DNA from 4 places in the Priestia sp. 10L35 genome. Region 2 is predicted to be linked to each of the others. Evidence: riboswitches for the same ligand, from Rfam matches in the RefSeq annotation. Region 2 holds a riboswitch; each other region holds the start of a gene.
The links. Region 2 has a riboswitch for cyclic di-AMP ahead of kdpF (K(+)-transporting ATPase subunit F). Riboswitches for the same ligand answer to the same signal wherever they lie in the genome.
Positions count from the first base shown of each region.

Region 1: linked by a shared signal. The riboswitch ahead of AC1DEF_RS04325 (dicarboxylate/amino acid:cation symporter) and the one ahead of kdpF (K(+)-transporting ATPase subunit F) in region 2 are both predicted to bind cyclic di-AMP.
Region 3: linked by a shared signal. The riboswitch ahead of AC1DEF_RS05020 (potassium channel family protein) and the one ahead of kdpF (K(+)-transporting ATPase subunit F) in region 2 are both predicted to bind cyclic di-AMP.
Region 4: linked by a shared signal. The riboswitch ahead of AC1DEF_RS04045 (APC family permease) and the one ahead of kdpF (K(+)-transporting ATPase subunit F) in region 2 are both predicted to bind cyclic di-AMP.

Region 1 is NZ_JBFTKA010000001.1:849,459-855,592, reverse strand. It holds gene AC1DEF_RS04340 (3-oxoacid CoA-transferase subunit B) at 1-90, opposite strand, end outside; gene AC1DEF_RS04335 (CoA transferase subunit A) at 75-776, opposite strand; gene AC1DEF_RS04330 (aspartate aminotransferase family protein) at 777-2,126, opposite strand; gene AC1DEF_RS04325 (dicarboxylate/amino acid:cation symporter) at 2,235-3,470, opposite strand; cyclic di-AMP (ydaO/yuaA leader) riboswitch at 3,651-3,805, opposite strand; gene AC1DEF_RS04320 (NAD(P)/FAD-dependent oxidoreductase) at 4,407-5,876, opposite strand; gene AC1DEF_RS04315 (ATP-binding protein) at 6,094-6,134, opposite strand, start outside.
Region 2 is NZ_JBFTKA010000003.1:359,754-365,887, forward strand. It holds gene kdpB (potassium-transporting ATPase subunit KdpB) at 1-758, opposite strand, end outside; gene kdpA (potassium-transporting ATPase subunit KdpA) at 780-2,441, opposite strand; gene kdpF (K(+)-transporting ATPase subunit F) at 2,466-2,546, opposite strand; cyclic di-AMP (ydaO/yuaA leader) riboswitch at 2,930-3,070, opposite strand; gene AC1DEF_RS12860 (hypothetical protein) at 3,086-3,223, opposite strand; cyclic di-AMP (ydaO/yuaA leader) riboswitch at 3,296-3,438, opposite strand; gene AC1DEF_RS12865 (undecaprenyldiphospho-muramoylpentapeptide beta-N-acetylglucosaminyltransferase) at 3,597-4,664, opposite strand; gene AC1DEF_RS12870 (CHY zinc finger protein) at 4,842-5,177, shown strand; gene AC1DEF_RS12875 (ArsR/SmtB family transcription factor) at 5,197-5,511, opposite strand; gene AC1DEF_RS12880 (putative quinol monooxygenase) at 5,716-6,000, shown strand; gene nfsA (oxygen-insensitive NADPH nitroreductase) at 6,030-6,134, shown strand, end outside.
Region 3 is NZ_JBFTKA010000001.1:980,141-986,274, forward strand. It holds gene AC1DEF_RS05000 (S1C family serine protease) at 1-396, shown strand, start outside; gene AC1DEF_RS05005 (peptidyl-prolyl cis-trans isomerase) at 393-1,295, shown strand; gene AC1DEF_RS05010 (Lrp/AsnC family transcriptional regulator) at 1,570-2,025, opposite strand; gene AC1DEF_RS05015 (carboxymuconolactone decarboxylase family protein) at 2,146-2,604, shown strand; cyclic di-AMP (ydaO/yuaA leader) riboswitch at 2,720-2,864, shown strand; gene AC1DEF_RS05020 (potassium channel family protein) at 2,989-3,648, shown strand; gene AC1DEF_RS05025 (TrkH family potassium uptake protein) at 3,652-4,971, shown strand; gene AC1DEF_RS05030 (YjcZ family sporulation protein) at 5,297-5,377, shown strand; gene AC1DEF_RS05035 (YjcZ family sporulation protein) at 5,565-5,651, opposite strand; gene AC1DEF_RS05040 (tetratricopeptide repeat protein) at 5,826-6,134, shown strand, end outside.
Region 4 is NZ_JBFTKA010000001.1:793,832-799,965, forward strand. It holds gene AC1DEF_RS04040 (N-acetylmuramoyl-L-alanine amidase) at 1-1,019, shown strand, start outside; cyclic di-AMP (ydaO/yuaA leader) riboswitch at 1,211-1,351, shown strand; gene AC1DEF_RS04045 (APC family permease) at 1,514-3,340, shown strand; gene AC1DEF_RS04050 (cation diffusion facilitator family transporter) at 3,450-4,427, shown strand; gene AC1DEF_RS04055 (glycosyltransferase family 2 protein) at 4,466-5,443, opposite strand; gene AC1DEF_RS04060 (GtrA family protein) at 5,440-5,832, opposite strand; gene AC1DEF_RS04065 (ArnT family glycosyltransferase) at 5,853-6,134, opposite strand, start outside.

The sequences.
Region 1 (6,134 bases), on a different contig from region 2:
GCCAATCCCTAAATTAACAATCATGCCGTTTTGAATTTCAGCCGCAGCACGTTTTGCAATACGATGACGAATATCTATTCCCAAACCCATTTCCAATTCACTCCTTTTGAAGGGACAATATAATCCACAAATACACCTGACGTCATCACGTTCTCTGGGTCAATGTCCCCAAGAGGAACAATTTCATCCACTTCAGCGATAGTTATACGACCTGCCATTGCCATTAACGGATTAGTGTTTCGAGCGCTTTTATCATAAAGCAAGTTGCCGAATGGATCTGCTTTTTTTGCATACACAAAAGCAACGTCGGCTGTGAGCGGCTTTTCCACTAAAAATGTCTTGCCGTCTACTTCCACTTTTTCTTTTCCAAATTGAATAATGTCATTTTCTATTCCTACATCAATCAGTACTCCTCCGAGTCCAACTCCTCCCGCTCGAATCCGTTCAGCAAGCGTTCCTTGAGGAGAAAACTCAACTTCCAGCTTTTCTTCTGTCATGAGCGTCCCAGCCACTGGATTCGATCCAATATGAGAAGCAATCAGCTTTTGAATTCTTCCTTGGCTTACCAATTTTCCCGCACCAATATGAGGAAAGCCTGAATCATTACATATCAATGTAAAATTTGATTTTCCGCTTTCAATCAGAGCATCAATGAGAGAAGGCGGGCTGCCTACTCCTCCAAATCCTCCTATCATCAGCGTAGCCGCATGATCCACGTATTCAATCGCTTGTTCCACAGTTGTGATCTTTTGAAATGAGTTTTCGACCTTTGTCACTCATTTCACCTCATTTCTCTGTTTTTCATTTTGCACTTCATGCAATGTTTTCGAAAGCAGATCGACCGCTTCATCAAGCTGACGATGAGTAATCGTAAATGGTGGCGCAATAATAATGCCGTCTCCTTCTACTCCGTCTGTTCCTGCTTGTGAAGGATAAAGGAGCAGACCATTTTTTTGGGCTTTACTTATTACGCGTGCCGTCATATTTTCCGAAGATGAAAAAGGCTCCTTCGTCTTTGGGTTTTGCACAAGCTCAAGACCAACTAGTAAGCCTTTGCCACGTATATCACCAATGATAGGGTAAAGAAGTTGAAGCTTCTTCAATTCCCCTACTAAATAGTCTCCTTTCAGCGCTGCTTCTTGAACAAGATCATGCTTTTCAATATAGGTTAAAACAGCTATCCCTACAGCGGATGACAGCGGATTAGCGCTTAGCGTATGTCCGCTCATAATTAATTTGGATCCGTTCATGATAGGTTCAATCGTTTTGCTGCTAGCTAACGTAACGGCTATTGGTGTATATCCTGCTCCCACTCCTTTTCCAAGCGTCATGATGTCTGGTTTAACTCCCCAGTGCTCATACGCAAACATCACGCCTGTACGCCCAACTCCAGTCATGACTTCATCCGCAATCCATAACACATCATATTTATCGCAAATTTCTCTTATCACTTCATAATAACCGGGAGGAGGTGTAAGCGCTGCTCCGGCTGCTCCTACAATGGGCTCTGTAATAAAAGCAGCAATATGTTCAGGGCCGGTTCGTTTGATAACTGTTTCCAATTCGCGTGCACAAGCAAGATTACAAGATGGATAGGTTTGATGAAATGGACACCGATAGCAATAAGGAGGCGAAACCGAAGGATAATCTTCAAGCAAAGACGAGAAGCGTTTTCGTCTTCCAACGTGCCCTGACATAGACAGAGCTCCTATTGTAATACCGTGATAGCTCATCCAGCGTGACAAAACCTTTGTTTTGGTTGGCTTTCCTTGCTCTTGAAAATGCTGAATTGCCGTTTTCATAGCCGTTTCAGTCGCTTCTGTCCCGCTGTTAACAAAAAAGCTCCACTGGAAATGATTGCTGCTTAATTCACATAGTTTCTTAGCTAAGGCTTCTGTTGGATCACTTGTAAACTGCGACCGATATACAAACGCAACTTTCTGTGCCTGATCGGTCATCGCATCAATAATTTCTTTTACGCCGTGTCCAATACTTGCTGTAACTGCCCCCGACGAAGCATCTATGTACCTTTTTCCATCTTGGTCGTACAAATAAATTCCTTTTCCATATGAAATAACTGGGTAGTCGTCGTCGAGCAGCGGCTTTATTACATGAGTTTTATTCATTTCCGCACTCTCCTTTCAAACATACACTCTTATTAAACTGTATGCTGAAACGAAGAGTTTCTTGCCAATAAAAAAAGCCCTAGCATATAACTAGAGCTTTTACGCTTATTAAGCTGATTGCGTTACAGATTTATCGATACGCTTTGCTTCTGACTCAGCCACAATAACGGCACACGCAGCGTCTCCCGTAATATTTACAGATGTACGAAGCATGTCAAGCAAGCGATCAATTCCAATAATCAATCCGATACCTGCTACAGGCAGACCAACCGAACTCAATACCATTGCTAGCATAATGAGACCAACTCCAGGCACACCTGCTGTACCAATACTAGCAAGCACCGCTGTCAATACAACCGTCACAAGAGCACCCAGCGACAGGTCAACGCCGTATACTTGTGCAATAAAAATAGTCGCTACACCTTGCATAATTGCCGTTCCATCCATGTTAATGGTAGCACCTAACGGCTGAACAAAACTGCTGATGGACTCCGGGACACGAAGATTTTTTTGAGCCACATTCATTGAAATCGGAAGCGTTGCGTTACTGCTTGATGTACTGAATCCAACTGTCATCGCAGGAGCAAAACCTTTAAAGAATTCAATTGGGTTACGTCTGGCCATAAGAGCGACTGATCCCCCATATGTTACGATCGAATGGATAAACAGTGCGAGCACGACTACAATCATGTACAGCCCCATCGCTTTAATTGCCTGCCAGCCTTGACTTCCGACTGCTGTTGCAAGAAGCCCAAATGTTCCGTAAGGAGCAAACTTCATCACTAGATTCACAAGGTACATCATCAATTCATTGCCTTGCTCAAGTAAATTGTAAAGCCCTTTTGTTTTACTTCCAAGCATCGTTATACCAAAACCGATAAAGATAGAGAAAACGATAAGTTGAAGCATATTCCCTTCAGCCATCGCTTGAATTGGATTGACTGGAATCATATTTAAGAATGTTTCTCCAACTGGCGGTGCTTTTTCGGCTTCAAAAGAAGCGTTTTTTGTATCAAAAGATCCAAATGTTCCTGGTTTAATAACAAATGCTAATAATAAACCAATTACAATAGCAACGGTTGTTGTCACTAGGAAGTACGAAACTGTTTTAGCCCCGATTCTTCCTAGTTTTTTAGGATCTCCTAAACCTGCTACACCTAACGTGATAGAGAAAAACACAATTGGTACAACAAGCATTTTAATTAAGCTTAAGAAAATTTGGCCAAGCGGTGTAAACAAGTACTTGTCCAGCGGAGCAAAAGCACTTGGAGCAAAAGCGTTAATTAACACTCCCACAATAGCACCAGCAATTAGCGCGATAATGATCTTTGTCGATAGCTTCATAGATTTACCTCCCGTAAATAAATTATATTAGAATGATTCTAACTACTATACTTATTTTACCATGCATTGAGAACGATAACACTCAAAATATACAATATATTAAAAATTTTCAGATTAATAGTTTAGGAATATTTTTAGCTATACAAAAAACCATGAGAATATCATGGTTTCATAGACCTGTTATTCCCTCACTGAATGCTTACGGAGTTAGCTGTCGGATTCGGGTACGTGAGTTACCCTACTTGATTCATTCAAGATTCACCCCAAGTACATTACGCACAAATATGGGTCCCCCGTTCTCTTATAAAACAAAAGAGATTAAGCAAATAATTTTCTTTAATATTTTTGCATGATAATAATTGTTACTTTAATTAAAATTCATTTTATATGTTTCTGTCAAGTTTTTATTCAAAGATAATGCATGATTTTATCATAAAAAGTTGATAATTGTTATATTTTAAAATTTTTACATCATATTTCAATAAACTATAAATACTTATTTAACAAGACTTACAATCTAATGGATAAAAAATTAATTCAAAAAATAGTTTGCAAAGTGAACTTTCTTCTCATTAACTTCCATTCATGAATTTGCATAATTATTCTAACATCCGTGTACTTTATTGCATTCATAAATATTTTACTCATCAAAAAATAACTCTTTTCAACTGTTGATTTTATCCTTGTATTGCTTGATATACCCTCCCTAAAATTTCACTGAATTTATTGATGCAAAGAAATGGACATTATCAATTCGCCTTATTGTATTTAATTCTGTTCACGATAGAAGGATGTATTCCGTCATACTTTTTAGAAAAGAGCGGGTAATTATCATATAAAACTATCGGAGTTGGAGCGGTACAAGTTCTTTACTTTTTACTTAGTCGCTCTCGTTATTTAACACATAAAAAAAAGGGGCCGTGACGGCCTCTTTTTTTATACAGTAACAGGTTCAGAACTTGCTTTGCGATTCTTTAATTTTTCAACAATGTCACGCGCTACCCACACACCGCACGCACTTGCCTGCGCGAGCCCTCGCGTAATACCAGCTCCGTCTCCTCCCACGTATAAACCAGAAATTTCAGTTTCAAACTTATCGTTTAACTTCGGACGGGCGGAGTAAAATTTCGCTTCCACACCGTAAAATAGCGTATGTTCAGATGCTAACCCAGGCGTTACATGATCCAGTGCTTCTGTCATTTCAATTAAGCTTTTCATCGTATTATAAGGAAGCACTAAGCCCAAGTCACCAGGTACAGCTTCTTTTAACGTTGGTTCTAAAAAGCCTTCTTTAATTCGAGTCGCTGTTGAACGACGGCCCTTTAAAATATCTCCATACTTTTGAACAACTAAGCCCCCGTTTGACAGCATATTAGCTAATCTTGATACTTCGTGCGCATATTCGTTCGGCTGATCAAATGGATCCGAAAATTTATGGGAAACAAGCAGCGCAAAGTTCGTATTTTGACTTCCAAGCTTCGGATCTTTGTATGCGTGTCCATTTGCTAACATAATACCTGAATGATTCTCTACTACCACATGTCCTGAAGGATTGCTGCAGAACGTTCTGACTCTTGTACCTACAGACGTATTGTAAATGAATTTCCCTTCGTACAAGTGCTTGTTGATTTCTTCCATAACAACGTTGGATGTTTCGACTCGAACGCCGATGTCCACTTGATTGTTAATCATTTTTAAACGACGTTTTTTTAGTAAGTCGCTCATCCACTTCGAGCCGTCTCGACCTGGTGAAACAACCACTTTATCAGCCGTAATTCTTTCACCATTCTTCAATTCGATACCGCGCACGATATGCTGACCGTCTTCTTTTTCTGTTATTAAATCGGCTACTTCCATTTTATACTGCATATCAATTTTTTCTTTTAAGTATTCATAAATGCTTTTTAAAATTTCTAAATTTTGCTCTGTTCCTAAATGACGCACCTGGGCACGCAATAGCTTTAATCCTGCTGCGTATCCGCGTTTTTCAATTTCACGAACTTTATCAGTTAACGGATCCGTAATCGTATCGGTTGCTCCGTGTTTTAAATTAATTTCATCCACATATTTAATTAAATCTACCACCTGTGATTCAGATAGATAATCCGTCATCCAACCTCCAAATTCACTGGTGATATTAAATTTCCCGTCTGAATATGCGCCGGCTCCACCAAAACCATTTGTAATAGAACAAGCGGGCAAACAGCCAGCAAACTCTTTTTTGCCAACCGCAGGCGGACATTTTTCAATTTTTTTCTGAAGAATCGGACAATTACGTCGATAGATATCGTGTCCTTTATCGATTAATAAAATAGTTGCTTCCGGTAATTTTAACGTTAACTCATAGCAAGTAAAAATCCCAGCGGGTCCTGCCCCTACCACAATAACATCATAATTTGAGTTCATTGTACATTCTCCCATCATCTTTTTTCTTTGGGTAAAAGATAAAAGTTATTGACCGAATTTTCTTTTTTTATTATCATTCGGTTATTTTCTAGCCATTTGATAATATATCAAAAAAAAATCCTTTAGTCAACAATATACACGAACATTAAAATAAAATATTTAAAAAACATTCGTTTTTATTCCGAACAAATAAAAACCAGTGAACGAATAGCAAGCGCTATGAAATGTTCACTGGTTCTTTAATGTACGGAAGAGCAA
Region 2 (6,134 bases):
GGAAGCGTCACAACAACTAGTAAGAAAATAACCGTCAGACTTGTTAAAACCGTATTTAGCGCAATTTCATTTGGCGTTTTTTGACGCTCTGCTCCTTCAACAAGCGAAATCATTTTATCTAAAAACGATTCACCTTGCTCACACGTAATTTTAATTGTAATTTCATCGCTGACAACTCTTGTACCTCCAGTTACAGAGTTAAAATCCCCGCCTGCTTCTTTCATAACAGGTGCCGATTCACCCGTAATGGCCGATTCATCAACAGATGCCAGCCCTTTAATGATTTCTCCATCTCCAGGAATCATTTCGCCTTGTGAAACGACGACGATATCGCCTTTTTTTAGCTGCGATGCGGAAACTTGTGTTATTTCCCCGTTTTGAAGTTTATTAGCTGTAATATCCCCTTTCGATTGCTTTAATGAATTGGCCTGTGCTTTTCCTCGTCCTTCTGCTAATGCTTCTGCAAAATTAGCAAAAACAATTGTAAAAAATAACACGAGAGATACGGAAACATTAAACCCTGTGCTTACTGTACTTTCTCCGAAAAGATCCGGAACAACGGCTAAAAAAAGCGTAATAATAAACCCGATTTCTACTACGAACATGATAGGATTTTTTATCATCGTTCTTGGGCTTAGCTTGATAAAAGCCTGTTTTACTGATTGAATAAAAATCGATGAAGCCTGTTTATCTACAGAACCTTGAATGTGACTGTTACGCTCTAATTCAAGATCATTCACAAAATTCCGTTTATTCATTATGATCCTCCGCTTTCTTTATTACAGTGTTAAATACTCAGCAACCGGCCCAAGTACAAGCACTGGGAAAAACGTAAGTGCCCCTACAATAACGGTAGTTCCAATTAAAATGCCGCTAAATAAAGACGTATCCGTTTTAAATGTCCCAGGTGTTTCAGGAACAAGCTGCTTAGCTGCTAGTGAGCTTGATACTGCCAGCATCGTAATTAGTCCGAAGTAGCGTCCAATATACATAACAATTCCCGTAGAAATGTTCCAAAACGGCGTTGCGTCACCCAGTCCTTCAAAACCAGATCCATTGTTTGCTGCTGACGACGTAAATTCATACAGTGCCTGGCTTAACCCGTGAAAGCCTGGGTTTGATATACCTTCTATTCCTAAATGAGTAGTGAGCGCCACGGCTGTTCCCCCTAAAATTAACAGCGGCTGTAGAATAAGCGTCACGGCGATGAGCTTCATTTCTTTTCCTTCAATTTTTTTACCTACGTATTCTGGTGTTCTTCCAACCATTAAACCTGATAAAAATACGGCGATGATGACGTACATCATGACATTCATAAATCCTGCTCCGACACCGCCGAATACGGTATTTAACATCATATTTCCAAGCGTCAATAACCCGGTAAGAGGCGTAAGGGTATCGTGCATCGCGTTAACCGCGCCTGTTTCACTCGCTGTCGTCACGATGGCGTACAGAGTTGACATGCCGACTCCAAAACGAACTTCTTTGCCTTCCATATAACCGCTCGCCTCATTTAAATGAAAAGCATCAAGTCTTGGGTTGCCGCCCCACTCTGTTACAAACGCTGTACTTAAAATAACAATAAAGAGCATACTCATCGCTACAAACAAGATGCGACCTTGCTTACGCTGTCCGATCATTTTTCCGTACGTAAAAGGAAGTGCGGTTGGCAATAAAAGCATAAGGACAATTTGTAATACATTGCTCCACGCATTGGGATTTTCAAATGGATGAGCTGAATTGACACCAAAAAATCCTCCTCCGTTGTTGCCTAGCTCTTTGATTGAAAGAAAAGAAGCAACTGGTCCCCTTGCTATTTGCTGTGATGCCCCTTCTATTGTATGGGCAGTCACAGTCCCGCTTAGCGTTTGAGGGACACCTAAAAAAGCAAATAAAATGCCTGTTATAAAAGCGATAGGAAGTAAAACACGCGTAATTGATTTTACAAAATCAACAAAAAAGTTTCCCATTTCCTTCCCTGCCAACCCTCGAATAAAAGCGATTGCTGCTGCAAGTGCTGTTGCTGGTGCAGCAAACATCATAAATACAACGGCTGCCATCTGCGAGAAATAGGACAAGCCTGATTCACCGCTGTAATGCTGCAAGTTCGTATTTGTCATAAAACTAATAGCCGTGTTAAAAGCAAGAGCCGGATCCATTCCTTTAATATGGTTTGGATTAAGCGGCAGTACCCCTTGAAACCGGAAGATAAGATACACCACAAAAATCATAAACGTATTCGCCAAAACGAGAGCAAGTGCATATTGCTTCCACGTCTGATTATGCCCTTTAATTCCTGCCGCTTTAAACATCACCGATTCTATCTTCCCTATTAAGCTAGTGTTTTTATCGTTTGAAAACACATTCGCTATATAAATACCTACGGGCTTTGCAATAAGCGCTACAAAAACAAGCAGCAGCGCAACTGATAGTAGAAAAATCCCCACGTTTTATTCCTCCGCTTATTAAAATTGTTCTGGGTTTAACAGTACATATACTAAATAAATTAAAACGAGAACTGAAATACCTAACAAAATGAACGACATGTTCACTTCTCCTCTCTTTCGTCTACTACATGAGACGACCAGCAAATAATTCCGTACATAGCAGCTGTTAATATGGCAAGCATTCCAAGCATGATCATATCCAAGTTGCTCCCTCCTAACTGTTTCCTAACAAAAAAGATAGTTTCTAAGCTTATTGACTGTTACTGTGCGTAAAGTATCACGCCCAAGTGAGCTAGCTGCGAAAGGTTATCTTTGATTGTTTATTCCTCACGTATTGTTAATCTCGTTTTAAAAGCCCTACTATATCCTCTTTACGGTGCAGACATAGCCTGCTCTCCTATTTTCTCCATAAAAAAAACCGCAGAAGAGAGTTCCCTTCCGCGGTTTAATGCACGACAAATAAGCCGTGATTGACACGAATTTTTTACTCCCAAAACGCTTACGGAGTTAGCTGTCGGATTCGGGTTATGGAAGTAACCCTACTCAGTTAAGAGATTCACCCCTAGTACATACGTACAAAATATTGGGTCCCCCGCTCATAATTGATTAAGCGTATATTTGTTATTTAATTTTTAGACTTAATTATGGTTTTTACTGCTGCGTTTAAAACTTTGATTAGCTAACGTAGATAAATAGCGGTTTGCTAGATCAAAAGATTGCTGATCGCACATTGCCCGATATTCAATCATTTGAATCATTTGCTTAGATAAATGCATTTTGACGCTCCTTTCACCTGTATTTGGAAAGGAGCGTACTATCCGCTGTTATAGAAAACGACCACGATTACACCATCCTCTCTCTTAACGCTTACGAAGTTAGCTGACGGGTTCGGGTCAAGAAAGTAACCCTACTCAATTAAGAGATTCACCCCTGATAAGTGGGTCCTCCGCTCTTTCCTTCTCTTTCAGAAAAGACTCAGCGTTTCACTGTGGAACGTTTCATGAGAGTAATCTTACTCCTGTTAAAATTTACTGTCAACAACATTTTTTGAAATTTTAAAAGCTTTATTTTTCTATGTGTATTCATTATTTTAAAATAATAGATTCAAAGAAAAAAAGCGTTCTTATCTCCTCGATAAGAACGCTTTTTTTAGCTCATTTTCTCAATTTCATTTACAAGAATTGAAATGGCATCCGTTTTTGTTGCTTCACGCATTGTACGCTTCATCGTACTTGCCTGCTGCTGAAGCTCATTTACTTCACGCAAAAACACTTCTTTTGTTAACTGTTCTTCTTCCACAACCATACAGTAGCCTTTTTTCTTAAAGGACTGTGCATTTAAAATTTGATCTCCCCGGCTTTGTGCTTTTGACAAAGGAATAATCATCATCGGTTTATGAAGGGCTAAAAACTCAAAGATAGCATTTGATCCGCCGCGTGTAATCACATAATCAGTGGCCGCTAGAACATCTGGAAGCTGTTCATTTACATATTCTAACTGACGGTAGCCCGACTCTTTTTCAAGGCTTGTATCAATATTACCTTTTCCGCACAGGTGTACAATTTGAAATTTCTTTTGCAGTTCAGGCAAAGATTCTCGAACAATTTCATTAATGCGGCGTGCTCCTAAACTTCCGCCCATAATCGTTAAAATTGGGCGCTTATCATAAAAGCGAAGCCAGCTTTCCCCGTTCGCTGCGCTTCCGCTAAATAGCTCTTTTCGAATAGGTGAACCAACAACCTGCACTTTTTCTTTTGGAAAGTAGTTTGCCGCTTCATCAAAAGAAGTAAAAATTTTAGTGGCAAATTTCTGCGCAATTTTATTTGCCAGTCCCGGTGTTAAATCACTTTCATGAATGAACACGGGAATGTTTAAAGATTTAGCAGCCATTACAACAGGAACTGTGACAAAACCGCCTTTTGAAAAAACAAGAGAAGGCTTTAACTTTTTTAGCACGCGACGTGCATCGCCAACCCCTTTTGCTACTCGAAATACATCTTTTACATTTTCCATATCTACGTAGCGACGCAGCTTCCCGCTTGAAATCGCATGATATGGAACGTTTAATTTTGTAATTAATTCTTTCTCAATACCATTGTGAGAACCGACATAATGGATATCCCATTTTTCACTGTCTAATTCTTTCATAATGGCAATGTTTGGTGTTACGTGTCCAGCTGTTCCGCCTCCGGTAAAAACGATAACTTGCTTACTCATTTTTTCTTCCTCTCTTTACTTCACTTAATCGATCTGTTTTGACATCAATTTTTATCTGATCTTTTTAGCATGCAATCTGACATGTAAAACGATGGTTTTATTATAGCATTTTTCTTTTTACATATGTATGATAAGGCGTATAAAAGCATGCTATACTTTTCATAGGGAGTGATGATAATGAACAAATCTGCACCTATAGTAAAAGGTGATACGGTGGATTCCGAAACGCGCTGTACACACTATCATACGGATAAAGATATTATTGCAATAAAATTTTATTGCTGTAATACATATTATCCATGCTATCAATGTCATAACGGATATGCTGATCATGATATTAAAAAGTGGCCAAAAGCTATGTTTAATGAAAAAGCTATTCTTTGCGGAGTATGTAAACATGAGCTATCAATTCATGAATATTTAACCTGTAACTCGACTTGCCCTCACTGTCGTTCTTCTTTTAATCCTGGATGCAGCCTGCATGGACACATTTATTTTGAACAAAAAAGCTGAACAAAACATTGTTCAGCTTTTAAAATAACTGCTCATCTATATTTATAATGGAAGGAAGCAGACCTGGGAACAATTCCTCAAGTTCTTCTAAACGCAAGGAATAATAGTGCTGCGTACCTTCTATACGTAGTTTGATAATTCCAGCTTCGCGAAGTACTTTAATATGATGTGATAGCGTTGATTTTGATACATTTAATTTTTGATAATACGAACAGGTCTGCTCCTTTCTTGTCGCTAAACACTGTACAATTCGCAGCCGGTTAGGATCACTCAACGCGTGTAAAATAGGCGTTAATTTAATTTCAGATTTCGGTGGTTGATAAGGTTTTCTCATGCTTAAAATATAACACAGCTTCTTTTGTGTATCAATGTTCGATAACTTTCGAACTAAATTCCTTGCACTGTTATTTAATCGATGTTATAGTTTCATTGTTCGACGATATTCGAACTTATCTTCATTTTAATCATAAATTGAATGAAAGATTAAAAACAAAACAAATAATATAAAGCACCATCATTATTAAAGGAGGAATCACCCATGATTCATTTACAAGCTTCAATGAAAGTTAACCCAGCAAAAAGAGAAGAATTTTTAGAAAACGTACAAGAACTAATTAAGCATTCTTTACAAGAAGAAGGAAACAGCAACTATCAACTATTTGAAGATGCTTTTACACCTAACACATTTATGATGATTGAAGAGTGGAAAAGCGAAGAAGCAATTCAAGCACACAATAAATCAGCTCACTTCCAAAGTTTTGTAGCATTTGCTCAAACTGGCGTACTTGTAGCACCTTTAGATGTAAAAACATTACAAGGTTAATCATAACTTCTTTGAAAGGATGACGCATCATGAATGAAGCAATTCGTACAATTCAAGATCATCGTTCTATCCGTCAGTATACAGACGAAGCAGTAAGTGACGAGCATTTAGATACGATTATTCAATCTGCTCAG
Region 3 (6,134 bases), on a different contig from region 2:
GGCTTTGCTCTTCCAAGTGATGAAGTGCAGCCGACGATTGAACAGCTGATGAAAAATGGGAAAATAACGCGTCCATATATGGGGGTAGGTCTTCAAGATGTAGGTCAGCTTTCAGCTGCAACAAAACAAAACCAGCTAGGCCTAACAAGCGATACGTCTGAAGGAGTTGTCGTAACGACGGTTGAACCATTCTCTTCTGCTTCTGATGCAGGTTTACAATCAAAAGACGTGATTGTTGCCATCGATGGAAACGAAGTCAAAACATCCAGTGATTTACGTCAATATCTATATACAAAACGTAAAGTAGGAGACACGGTAAAATTAGACGTGTACCGAAATGGAAAAAAACAAACTATTTCTCTGAAGCTTTCAGAACAGCAGGATAACAATGGATGAGTTCAACACCGTTAAAGCTGCTGCTAGCAGTATTAACAGCGTTCGGATTTTTAACCGGCTGCGGAGGGAAGCATTCAAACACGATGTTTCCTTCTGTAGAAATTAGTCAGCTATCTTCTACCAAAGAACTGGCAGCGTATGAGGGAGGCAAGGTGACAGGAGCTGAATTCAACCGTTTTTTAGCCGTTGAAGGGTTCTTAAATCCAGATGCTCCGCTAAATGATACAAGCTACCGCAAAGAGTTATTGCGGCAGCTTGTTATGCAAAAAATCTTAATTTCACATCTAAAGACAAGCGATAAAGTACAAAAACAAGTCGAGGATATGTGGAAGCAAATTAAACGCTCATATGACGAGGATACAAGAAAACAAGGTTATGAAGTGTTAAATATTCGTTCCAGTGATGTAACCAACCAGCTAACGAATCAGTTTAAATTAGAAGAATATTTCCGCAAACAAATTACGTCTGATGAACTAACTGCTTACTATAAACGTATTGAAAACGATCTAACGCGCGTATCTTTTACGCAGCTGGCTTTTTCCACTTTACATGATGCCGACGCCGCTGCGGCTGAACTGCAAAAGGGAACATCTCTTCAGGACGTTCAAAAAAAATATGCTGAATTCCAGACAGTCAGCAAAATAGAGAATGCTGATAATCTAAAGCTTTCAAGTCTATCTCCTTCTTTTATAGATGTTTTAAAAAAACAGCACATCGGAGAGAGTAGTGAGCCCATTAAAATGGGTAAAGTCTATTATATTCTTATTTTAAAACAAAAAGATAAAAAAACGGAATCAGAAGTCAAAGAAGAAATGATGAAAGAACTTGTTTTGAATCATATCAACCGGTATATCCAGGATCAACTGCCAAGGTTTCACGTGACTTTTAACCTTAGGTAGTTTCCTTTTATATAGATTGATTGTTTTCAAAAAACAAGCAGGTAAAAGAGCTTTCTATTAATAGAGAGCTCTTTTACATTTTTAAGTAGACAGAAATGTCGGCACCTGATAAAATGAAGTTGTAAAACTTTCATTATTCGGAAAATTTATACCCTCCAGCTTTGGAGGGTTATTTTTTATGCTGTTGGACGAATAAAAGAGGCTGGGACAAAAGTAGTTTAATGGAAAGAAGATCCGAACGATGATTCGTTCGGATTTTTTCGTTACGTTTCAATCACTTTTCATCTTTTAAATGACTCAATAATGCAGGAGCCATCTTCACATGAGAAAGGGCGATGTGTGAAATCGTTTTGGCATAAGGTGTAATTTCGTTAATAAATTGTTCGAGTATGTGCAGGTGAGGAAGCTGAAGCTTTGTAATAAAGCAGGCTTGCCCGGCGATGCGTTCACAGAATAAAGCGTAGGGATACTGAGAAATAAATCGTTTAAAACGCTCGTGCTCTCCGTTTTTCATCGTTACTTCAATAAAACACGACACGGGCAAATGCAGCTTTTCATAATCAATATCAATCGTATACCCTTTTATAACGCCAAAGCTCTCTAGCTGCCTTACTCGCTCTGCCACCGAAGGAGGAGACAAATTAATTTGTTTTCCTAGCTCTCGTAAGGAAAGGCGGCTGTTTTGCTGCAGCGCCTGCAAAATCGATAAATCAATTTCATCAATTTTCAATTGAAAACCTTCTTTCTCATTAACGTTTCATTTGATTAGTAATAGTAGATAAAATGTTTTATATGTAATCTGAAATTTCCATTTTTCTTACTATAATAATTAAAAAGGAGTGAGTGAAAAATGGCAAGAGTTTTATTAGCAAACGAAGAGGGAACAAATTTTGAAAAAGCATTGAATTTAATTCCGCATGTAAAAAGATTGTACGATGAGCTTTACGAAACGCTTTGGAACAGCGGTATAGTAGAAAAAGAGACTAAGGAAAAAATGAGGCTTTACCTAGCAGGTGTTAACGGCTGTGAGACATGTATGAGCATGTCATATGTAGGCGATGAGACGCTTAATCAAAAAGTGTTAAGAGAAAAAGAGCTGGAAGAAAAAGATCGACTGCTGTTTCGATTTATTGATGTATACCGGGTGCGTCCAAGGGAGTTGACGGATGCTGATATGGATCAATTAAAGAAATTTTACAGTGATACGCAGCTGTTAGAGCTTTTAGCTGTTATTAATTTATTTGATCAATTTCACAAAATGATTGTCAGTTTAGATTTATATGATTTTTGCAGCTTGCAGGGCAAGTGAGGTCTTCCCTAAAAATATCTTGACAGACAAAATCCACAGGAGTAAGATAGCTTTCGTGAAGTGAAATGTATCATGAATCGAATCGATTATTCTAAAAAATAGATCATAGACATTTGAATAAAAATCGCTTAATCCATTACGGAGCGGAGGACCCATTATTTACGCACATATTGTGCTCCGGGGTGAATCCTTAAAAAGGTAGGGTTACTCTTAAAACCCGAACCCGACAGCTAACTTCGCAAGCGTTTTGAGGGGGAAGAGTGTGAAAAAACACAGGAGCCTTCCTGTGTTTTTTTGCGCTTTTTTTAAGAAAAAGATGTAATTTTTTAGAAAAAGTATAAGCTAAGAGAACACACAGCAGTTGAAGAAAGGAATAAATACATTATGAAAAAACAGTTTGCTGTATTGGGATTAGGTCGTTTTGGAGGCAGTTTGGTTGAAGAGTTTGCTAATCTGGATGTGGATGTGCTCGCTATTGACCGCAATCAGGAGGTAGTAAATAAATTTAGCAACTCAGCTACATATGTTGTGCAGGCGAATGCAATTGATGAAGCTAGCTTAAAGGGGCTAGGTATTCGCAATGTTGATCATGCTCTTATTTCGTTTGGGGATGATATCGAAGCGAGCGTGCTCGCAACGATGCTTTTAAAAGATATGGGCGTTAAGCAAGTATGGGTAAAAGCAGTGAATATGTATCATCAAAAGGTGCTGGAGAAAATAGGAGCGGACAAAGTCATTCATCCTGAGCGCGATATTGCTAAGCGTATTGCTCATCACGTGGTGTCAGAAAAGATCATTGATTACATTGAACTGTCAAAGGATTATAGTATTGTCGAAATTGTCGCCTCTAAGAAACTTCATAATAAAACGCTGTTTGATTTGAACATTCGTGCCAAGTACGGCTGCAACATTATCGGCTTTCAGCGAAAAGACGGGGAAATGGTGATTTCGCCTACCGCGCATGAAATAATTGAACAAGGAGATATGCTGATTGTTATCGGACATAATCGCGATTTGAACCGTTTTGAAGAAGAAGGAGTTTAACTTATGAAAAAACAAATCATTAAACTCACCCCTCCGCAGCTGCTTGTCTCCATTTTTGGCGGAGGAATTATTATAGGTGCTCTTCTATTGATGATGCCTGTTTCTACTACTGAGCCCATCCGGTGGGTAGACGCCCTTTTTACGTCTACTTCCGCGATGACAGTAACCGGCTTAGCCGTCGTAGATACAGGTACACGTTTTACCGTCATTGGTCAAACGATTATTATGCTGTTAATTCAAATAGGCGGTCTTGGCATTATGTCATTTGCCGTGTTGATTTTTATGATGCTAGGTAAAAAAATTGGATTTAAAGAGCGTATGCTCGTTCAGCAGGCATTAAATCAAACGAGCATCGGCGGAGTTGTCCTGCTAGTTAAAAGACTGTTTATCTTTTCATTTTTAATTGAGTTTGTTGCACTTATCTTTCTAGCGATACGCTGGGTTCCGGAGTTCGGATGGTCTAAGGGGCTGTTCTTTAGCTTGTTTCATTCGATTTCGGCTTTTAATAACGCAGGGTTCGGACTATTATCTGACAGCCTGGTTCAGTATGTAGGAGATCCCATTATTAACATAACGATTTCTTTTTTGTTCATTATCGGTGGATTAGGGTTTACCGTCCTTGCAGATATGTGGGTAAAAAAATCCTATAAAAAGCTAACGCTGCATTCGAAAATTATGATCATCAGCACGTTTGCGATTAACGTGGTTGCCATGCTTTTTATTTTTTTCTTGGAGTACAGCAATCCACATACGCTCGGAAGTTTGTCATTAGGAGACAAAGTGTGGGCATCTTATTTTCAAGCTGTAACGACACGTACAGCAGGTTTTAATAGTATCGATATAGGAAGTTTGCATGATTCCACTATATTTTTAATGGTTATGTTAATGTTTATTGGTGCAGGAAGTGCTTCAACAGGAGGCGGTATCAAACTCACGACGTTTGTGGTGATTATTTTTTCTGTATGGGCATTTTTACGAAGCCGGGAAGATATTGTGCTATTAAAGAGACGACTTCTTCCTCTTCACGTGTTTAAGGCACTAGCCATCACGATGATTTCAATTATGTTTGTATTTGGGGCCATTTTCCTGTTAAATATTTCGGAAAACCTGCCGTTTGTAAAAATTATGTTTGAAGTTGTTTCTGCATTTGGAACAGTAGGTTTATCGATGGGAGCAACTCCTGAACTTTCGTACTTTGGACGCGTGATTATTATCTTTATCATGTTTTTAGGAAAAGTGGGGCCATTAACGCTTGCGTTTTCATTATCTAAGCAAAAGCGTGAAGCCGTTCGTTATCCAAATGAAGATATAATGCTGGGGTAGAAAAATCGCCTTCGATGAGGCGATTTTTTATATTATTTATACGTTCAAGACATATAAGAGGTTACGCACAAAACAGTTGCGATGAATAAAAAGAAGGCAAAGACAAGAACAATGGGCAATTTAGAATGTCGGCGCATTAAAGGCCCCCCTTTTTTATAGTAAAAAAATCTCTTACTATATATAACGAAAGAAACAAAAATATGATTCACTTTTTTGACGAAATTTGAAGGTTTTTCTCGTTAAAAAAATCCGCACCCCTGTCCTAAACATTTTGCCAAGCTGTTGCATACACTAAAAGCAGATAACAGGAAGTGAGGGATGGTACGTGGGAAAACAAAATTTTGCGTTAATCGTTGTGTTATTTGTTTTACTTGTTATTGTAGGTGCGTCTGGCTTTCGCTTTTAAACGTTAACTTTATTTGCGCATAGCCCCCGTCAAAAAGGGCATACTAGGCGGAAGTAAAAAACAAAAATTTCTTCAATATTGCCGAACAATGAGTTCCTCTACTCATTCATCTAATCGGTATGTAGCCATGCGAAAGCATGGTTTTTTTTGAAATAAGAGGATGAATGATGTTCATCCCCTCTAAAAATTAGTAGTAGCAAGAACATCCTACGATTACTAATAGAATAAATAAAACAACGATAAATGAAAAACCAAAACCGCCTTTTGCGCCCATATGTGTAACCTCCTTTAATAAAATTCTCTATATCCTATGTACTAATTGGGTTAAGTGATTGAGAAATTTGCCTATTTTTTAACGGTAACGATCTTTTGAGAAAAATGAAGAACACTTACTTTTTTCATTTGTGCAGAAATCCTTTATGATAAAGAGGAAAAGGAGGGCAAAGTGGTGGGAATACATGTAGAATACGTCATGAATCAGCTAGAAGAGGGTAAGTGGAAAGAGATCAAACGTGAAATTCAACAAGAAATGAAGAAAAAACCTCAAGCATCTGATTTGTACTGTTACTTAGCGGTTTGTTTAGCAAAGCAAATCGAAGAATCAATTATTTTTGAAAAAATGGTATTAAATTTAGAAATGGACAGAGCTCTTCATCAGGCACTAACATTAAATCCATCTTCAAGCTTGGCGCACTTCGTTCGAGGAATAAAATACCGGGAAACTCCGCTTATGTTTGGAGGGAATTACGAAAAATCG
Region 4 (6,134 bases), on a different contig from region 2:
ATGGTGGGGCAGATGCAGGAGCAGTTGGAGCGAACGGACTGTATGAAAAAAACTTAGTTTTAAAAATTCAACAATATTTAATAAGCTATTTAAATAGCACCTACAGTGACTTTACGATTAAAACCACTCGTACCACAGATACTTTTTTATCGTTATCTCAGCGCGCTTCTCAAGCTAATTCGTGGGGAGCAGATGTATTTATGTCTATTCACGTAAATGCCGGGGGAGGAACAGGATATGAAGATTATGTTTATAGAAGCGCTAGCAATGCCAGTAAAACGTTTCAATCAATTGTCCACGGCCAAGTACAGCCAACGCTGCTGTCGTATAATCATCCGAATCGCGGTCGAAAATCAGCCAATTATGCGGTGCTTCGCTTAACAAATATGCCCGCAGTACTAACTGAAATAGCCTTTATTGATAACCGCACCGATGCAGCACTTCTCCAAAACGAAGCTTTTTTAAAAAGCATGGGTGAATCGTATGCAAAAGGAATTGCCGTATATTTAAATTTACCTCGTCGTGCAGTTCCAAACCCCAATCCAACACCAACTCCGAATCCATCACCTTCTGAACCAGGTACAAAAACGTATACGATCAAGCAAGGAGATACGCTTTACAGTATTGCACAGAAGTACAACATAACAGTACAAGCGCTTCAAGAAGCGAATACAGGGCTTTCTGATCCTTTAACACTACAGGTTGGAAAAACAATTGTTATTCCTTCAGGGACTTCACCAAACCCATCTCCAACACCGTCACCAACTCCACCTTCGGAACAATATCCACTTCCAAATGGAATTTTAAAACAAGGTGATTCTGGAGAAGCCGTGAAACAGCTTCAAAAAGCATTAAACGCGGTGAATTTTAAAGTAGGTTCAGTAGACGGAATATATGGAGTTCAAACGAAAGATGCAGTCAGACGTTTTCAGCTTGTGTATCTTCCTTATGATGTGGATGGCATTTATGGTCCTCAAACGAAAAACAAGCTAGCAGCCGTTTTAAAAGCAAAAAGTTAAAGCAAAAAGGTCTTCTGTAAGCGGGCAGAAGACCTTTTGTTTTTCTGTTAAAAGCGCCTTAAGCACTATTTTATGGTTTGCGTAAAATAATGCTTTACAAACCATTTGTACGGGAGTATATTATCTAAGAACAAAGGATAGTTATGAAAGAAACATGTTATCGATCATACCCTTTAACCGAAAATTATATTGACCTGTTATCGCTTAATTCGTCAGAAGTGGGGGACCCAAATTTGTGCATTGTCACTTGGGGTGAATCCTTTTTTAAAGGTAGGGCTACTCTCATAGCCCGAATCCGACAGCTAACCCCATAAGCGTTTTGGAGAGGAGGTTTAAGCTGTGTAAAAACGCTGAGAACCCTTAGTGTTTTTTTTGTGCGCTTTTTTAACATAAAAAGGTATTTTTTGGGAGTAATATCACTTATTCGTGAACTTGTAACTGAGCTTAGCAATGAACAGTAAATAGTAGCTAAGCAATCATCGGAGGGAAATTACGTGAACTATTCAGTTCTCAAACGATTATTGATTGGAAAGCCGCTTAAAACAAAAGAGTTAGGCGATCAAAAGCTTAGTAAGCTTAAAGCACTGGCTATTTTATCATCAGATGCCTTATCTTCAGTGGCTTATGGAACAGAACAAATTTTGATTGTACTTGCAACAGTCGGCGTTCTTGCCTATTGGTATTCGATTCCAATTGCGCTTGGGGTATTGGTTCTGCTGACGGCTTTAATTCTTTCGTATCGTCAAATTATTTATGCGTATCCGCAAGGCGGAGGAGCTTATATTGTTTCGAAAACCAATTTAGGAGAAAATCCTGGGCTTATAGCTGGAGGATCACTGTTGGTGGATTACATTTTAACAGTTGCTGTGAGCGTTTCAGCAGGAACGGATGCCTTAACTTCGGCTTTTCCAACGCTGCATCATTACAATGTAGTAATTGCGTGTTTGCTGGTGATTTTTATTACCGTCTTAAATTTACGTGGTGTAACAGAATCCGCTTCTGTATTAGCTTATCCGGTTTATTTATTTGTTATTGCTCTTATTTTGTTAATAGCGGTAGGCTTGTTTAAAATAGCGACAGGTCAAGTTTCACCTGAGCTTCATCCCTCTCTCGGTACAGTGGTGCCAGGTATTAGTTTGTTTTTATTATTAAAAGCTTTTTCGTCAGGCTGTTCAGCATTAACAGGTGTAGAAGCTATTTCAAATGCAGTGCCTAACTTTAAAGAGCCAGGTGCAAAAAATGCTGTTCATACATTAATGCTGATGGGCGGTATTTTAGCCGTTTTATTTTCTGGCATCACGTTTTTAGCTTATTGGCTTGGCATTTCTCCAAAAGCAGATGAAACGGTTGTATCACAAATTGCATCGAGTGTGTTTGGACGAAATGGATTTTATTATTTTATTCAAGGCACAACAGCTCTAATTCTAGTGCTAGCGGCGAATACGGGCTTTTCAGCTTTCCCTTTGCTGGCTGTCAACTTATCGTCTGATAAATACATGCCAAGAATGTTTCAAATTCGTGGCGATCGACTAGGCTATTCAAATGGAATTGTGACCCTTGGAATTGCTTCTATTGTCTTAATTGTAGCTTTTAAAGGAGCGACTGAACAATTAATTCCTCTTTATGCAGTCGGGGTGTTTATTCCATTTACGCTTTCTCAAACAGGCATGATTGTCAAATGGCTTAGAGAAAAGCCGGCCGGCTGGCAAGGGAAGCTAACCATTAACTTAATTGGTGCCCTCATTACCTTAACTGTGCTAATTATTTTGTTTACAACGAAGTTTTCACAAGTATGGTCCGTGCTCATTTTCTTACCGGTTATTGTCTATATTTTTCATCGCATTCATACGCATTATGAAGCGGTAGGAGAGCAGCTTCGCATTAAGCAAGGAGAAAAGATTGGAAAGCTTGAAGGAAGTGTGGTTATTGTTCCTGTAGCAGGAATGACAAAGGTAGTAGAAAATTCATTAAATTATGCAAGAACGATTGGCGATACCGTTATTGCAGTACATGTAGCCTTTGATCGAGAAAGCGAAAAGAGAATGGAAGAGAAGTGGGAGAAGTGGCAGCCTGATATTCGTATTGTTACGTTTCATTCTCAATACCGCAGCTTAGTGCGGCCGCTGTTTCGATTCATCGATATGGCTGAGGAAAAAGCCCGGGAAAATAATATGGCTATTACGGTCGTTATTCCGCAATTCATTACGAAAAAAAGCTGGCAAAATATCCTTCACAATCAGTCCAGTCTGCTGTTAAAAGCACATTTGCTTTACCGTAAAAATGTAATTGTTACAACTGTACCGTACCGTTTTAAAAAATAATGAAACATGACTAAAAACCTCCAACTTGTATGTTGGAGGTTTTTAATTTTTAAATTCACATACACTAACCGTAATCGAATCTCATCAAAGGCGCAAACGGAGGGATTGTATGAGTGAATTAATTAAATTGTTGCGAAAGGGAAATAAATCGGCCATCATGGCCGCTGTAGTTAATACCATTATCTCTATCATTAAAGGAATTGCTTTCGCTTTAACAGGGAATGTAGCAATGTTTGCTGAAACGATGCACAGCTTAGGAGATGCAGCTAATCAGTTTTTTGTCTTTATAGGTTCGGCATTAAGTAAAAAAGCCCCGACCAAAAGATTTCCAAATGGTTTCGGCCGATTGGTTAATCTCGTTCTATTAGGAGCGGTTCTTGTAGTAGGGATTATGGCGTTTGAAACGATTAAAGAAGGATATCACCACATTCTTCATCCCACGAAGTCTTCAGGCTTTATTTTAAATATTGCAGTACTTGGCATCTCGGTGTTACTTGAGATGTTTGTCCTATTTAAGGCGATGAAAGAAATTTTGCACGATGTCGGAATGAATACCGCAGAGGTCAATGTTTTTACGCAAAGCTTTGTTCATTTAAAGAAAGCAAAGCCAGCAACCAAGCTGGTCTTTATGGAAGATCTGGTAGCTACTGGAGGAGGCGTATTGGCGTTAATAGCCGTTTTCATTTCACGGTTTACACCTTTTCACCAAGCTGAAGGAATTGCTTCTATTTTAATTGGGCTTATGATGTTTTTTGTAGTAGGACGAGTATTTTTAGATAATGCTGCTGGAGCGCTTGGTGAAGCAGATAAAGAAATGGAAATAAAAATTGGCGCGATTGTCATGCAAGATGTACAAGTGCGTGATATTCAAACATTAATGGTGATGAAAGAAGGAGAAGAGCTTCACGTTGAATTAAAAGTAGAAATTGATCCTTCTTTAACAGTGGCAGAAGCTGATGATATTAAAGATCGTCTGGAAAATCGTATTTTACAGGAAAAAGGAGTAACGGATGTCATTATTGAATTTGATGAAGATGATGGAATTCCGGACTGGGCGCCAAGTGATTTACAGCTTCAAAAAGAATAAGAACAAGGAAGAAAACAACTGTTTTCTTCCTTGTTTTTTTAGCTATATACTTTTTCACGTACGTTTGGAGAATCTGTTGAAGCTTTCGAGAAGTTAATGGTTTCACGTACAACGTAAATAGGTCTATTTTTACTTTCATCGTAAATTCTTGCGATGTATTGTCCGACTAGACCTAAACCAAGTAGCTGAATACCGCTAAAGAAGGTGATAGCTACCATAATAGAAGTCCAGCCAGGCTGAATGTTTTTACCTATCAGCCAAACAACAATCGAATAACTTAAAACTAAAAGTGATACAAAAACCGATAATAAGCCAATAACCATTACTAAACGCAAAGGCTTCGTTGAAAACCCAATAATTCCATCTGAAGCAAACTTGATCATCTTTTTTAAAGGATATTTTGTTTCACCAGCAAAACGTTCATCGCGCTCATATTCTACATATGTTTGCCTGAAGCCAATCCAAGACATCATTCCTCGTACAAAACGATTACGTTCAGTCATTTTTTTGAATACATCCGCTACTTTTCGGTCGATAATACGAAAATCTCCCGTGTCTTTAGGGATTTCGATATCGGACATATAATTTAAAAAGCGATAAAAATACTTAGCCGTGGCTAATTTAAAAAAGGTCTCTCCGCTTCGTTTCTTGCGCTTTGCATATACAATTTCATAGCCTTGCTGCCATTTAGCAATTAATTCGGGAATCATTTCTGGCGGATCTTGTAAGTCCGCATCAATAATAACGATAGCATCACCTTGAGCATAATCAATGCCTGCTGTTACGGCAGTTTGGTGCCCGAAATTACGAGCGAAATCAATAACTTTTACGTTAGAATCCATAGCCGCTACGTCCTTCAAGATTTCAATTGTTCGGTCGGTGCTGCCGTCATTGACGAAAATGAATTCATAGTTAATGTGGTTTTTATGCATGACGGAAAGCAAGCGATTGTAGCATTCATTAGCTACTTCTTCTTCAAAATACATAGGTACCACGATTGAAATTAGTTCTTTCATGCTTTACCTCCTATCGAGTGATTGTTTGTGTGCTTAAACGTCCATAATTTATTAAGGAAAAAATTGATAAACATTCCTATACAAGTAGACAACAGTTGTCCGATTATTGGATTAGCAGGTGTATAGTGTACAAGAAGGAATAAGCAGCTTGTATTAATTGCTAAAGTAATAAGGTTTACGATAAAAAATTGAGCTAACATCCATTTGTGTACGGTTGCTTGAAACACCCACGATTTGTTCCAATAGTAGCTGTTTATGACGCCAATAAAATAAGATAGTACGTTAGCCAATATATAGTTCATATCAAAATGAATGAGTGCTAAATAACTGATAATAGTGAGCAGGGTATTCATTATACCTACAAATCCGAATTTCAGGAATTTTATCACGGTTGCATAATCCCTTCCATTTAATTTATCTCTTTACATTTTGTCTTGGGCTCATTTTTAGTAAATCGTACTATTAAATAGGATAGAATCACTGAAATACCAAACCCTTCGAGCAGCATAAAGCTTGGAAAAATAAAGAATCGATAGCGAGTTTGAATTTCAATAAGCAAGTGAATAAGAACGTATCCTATGATTAGTAATAAAAACAGTGTATACGGATATTTATCCTGCTTCTTCAGGAATAAACATATAAGTCCAATAATGGAAAGAATAGTAGTTGAAACATAAATAATTCTTTCATA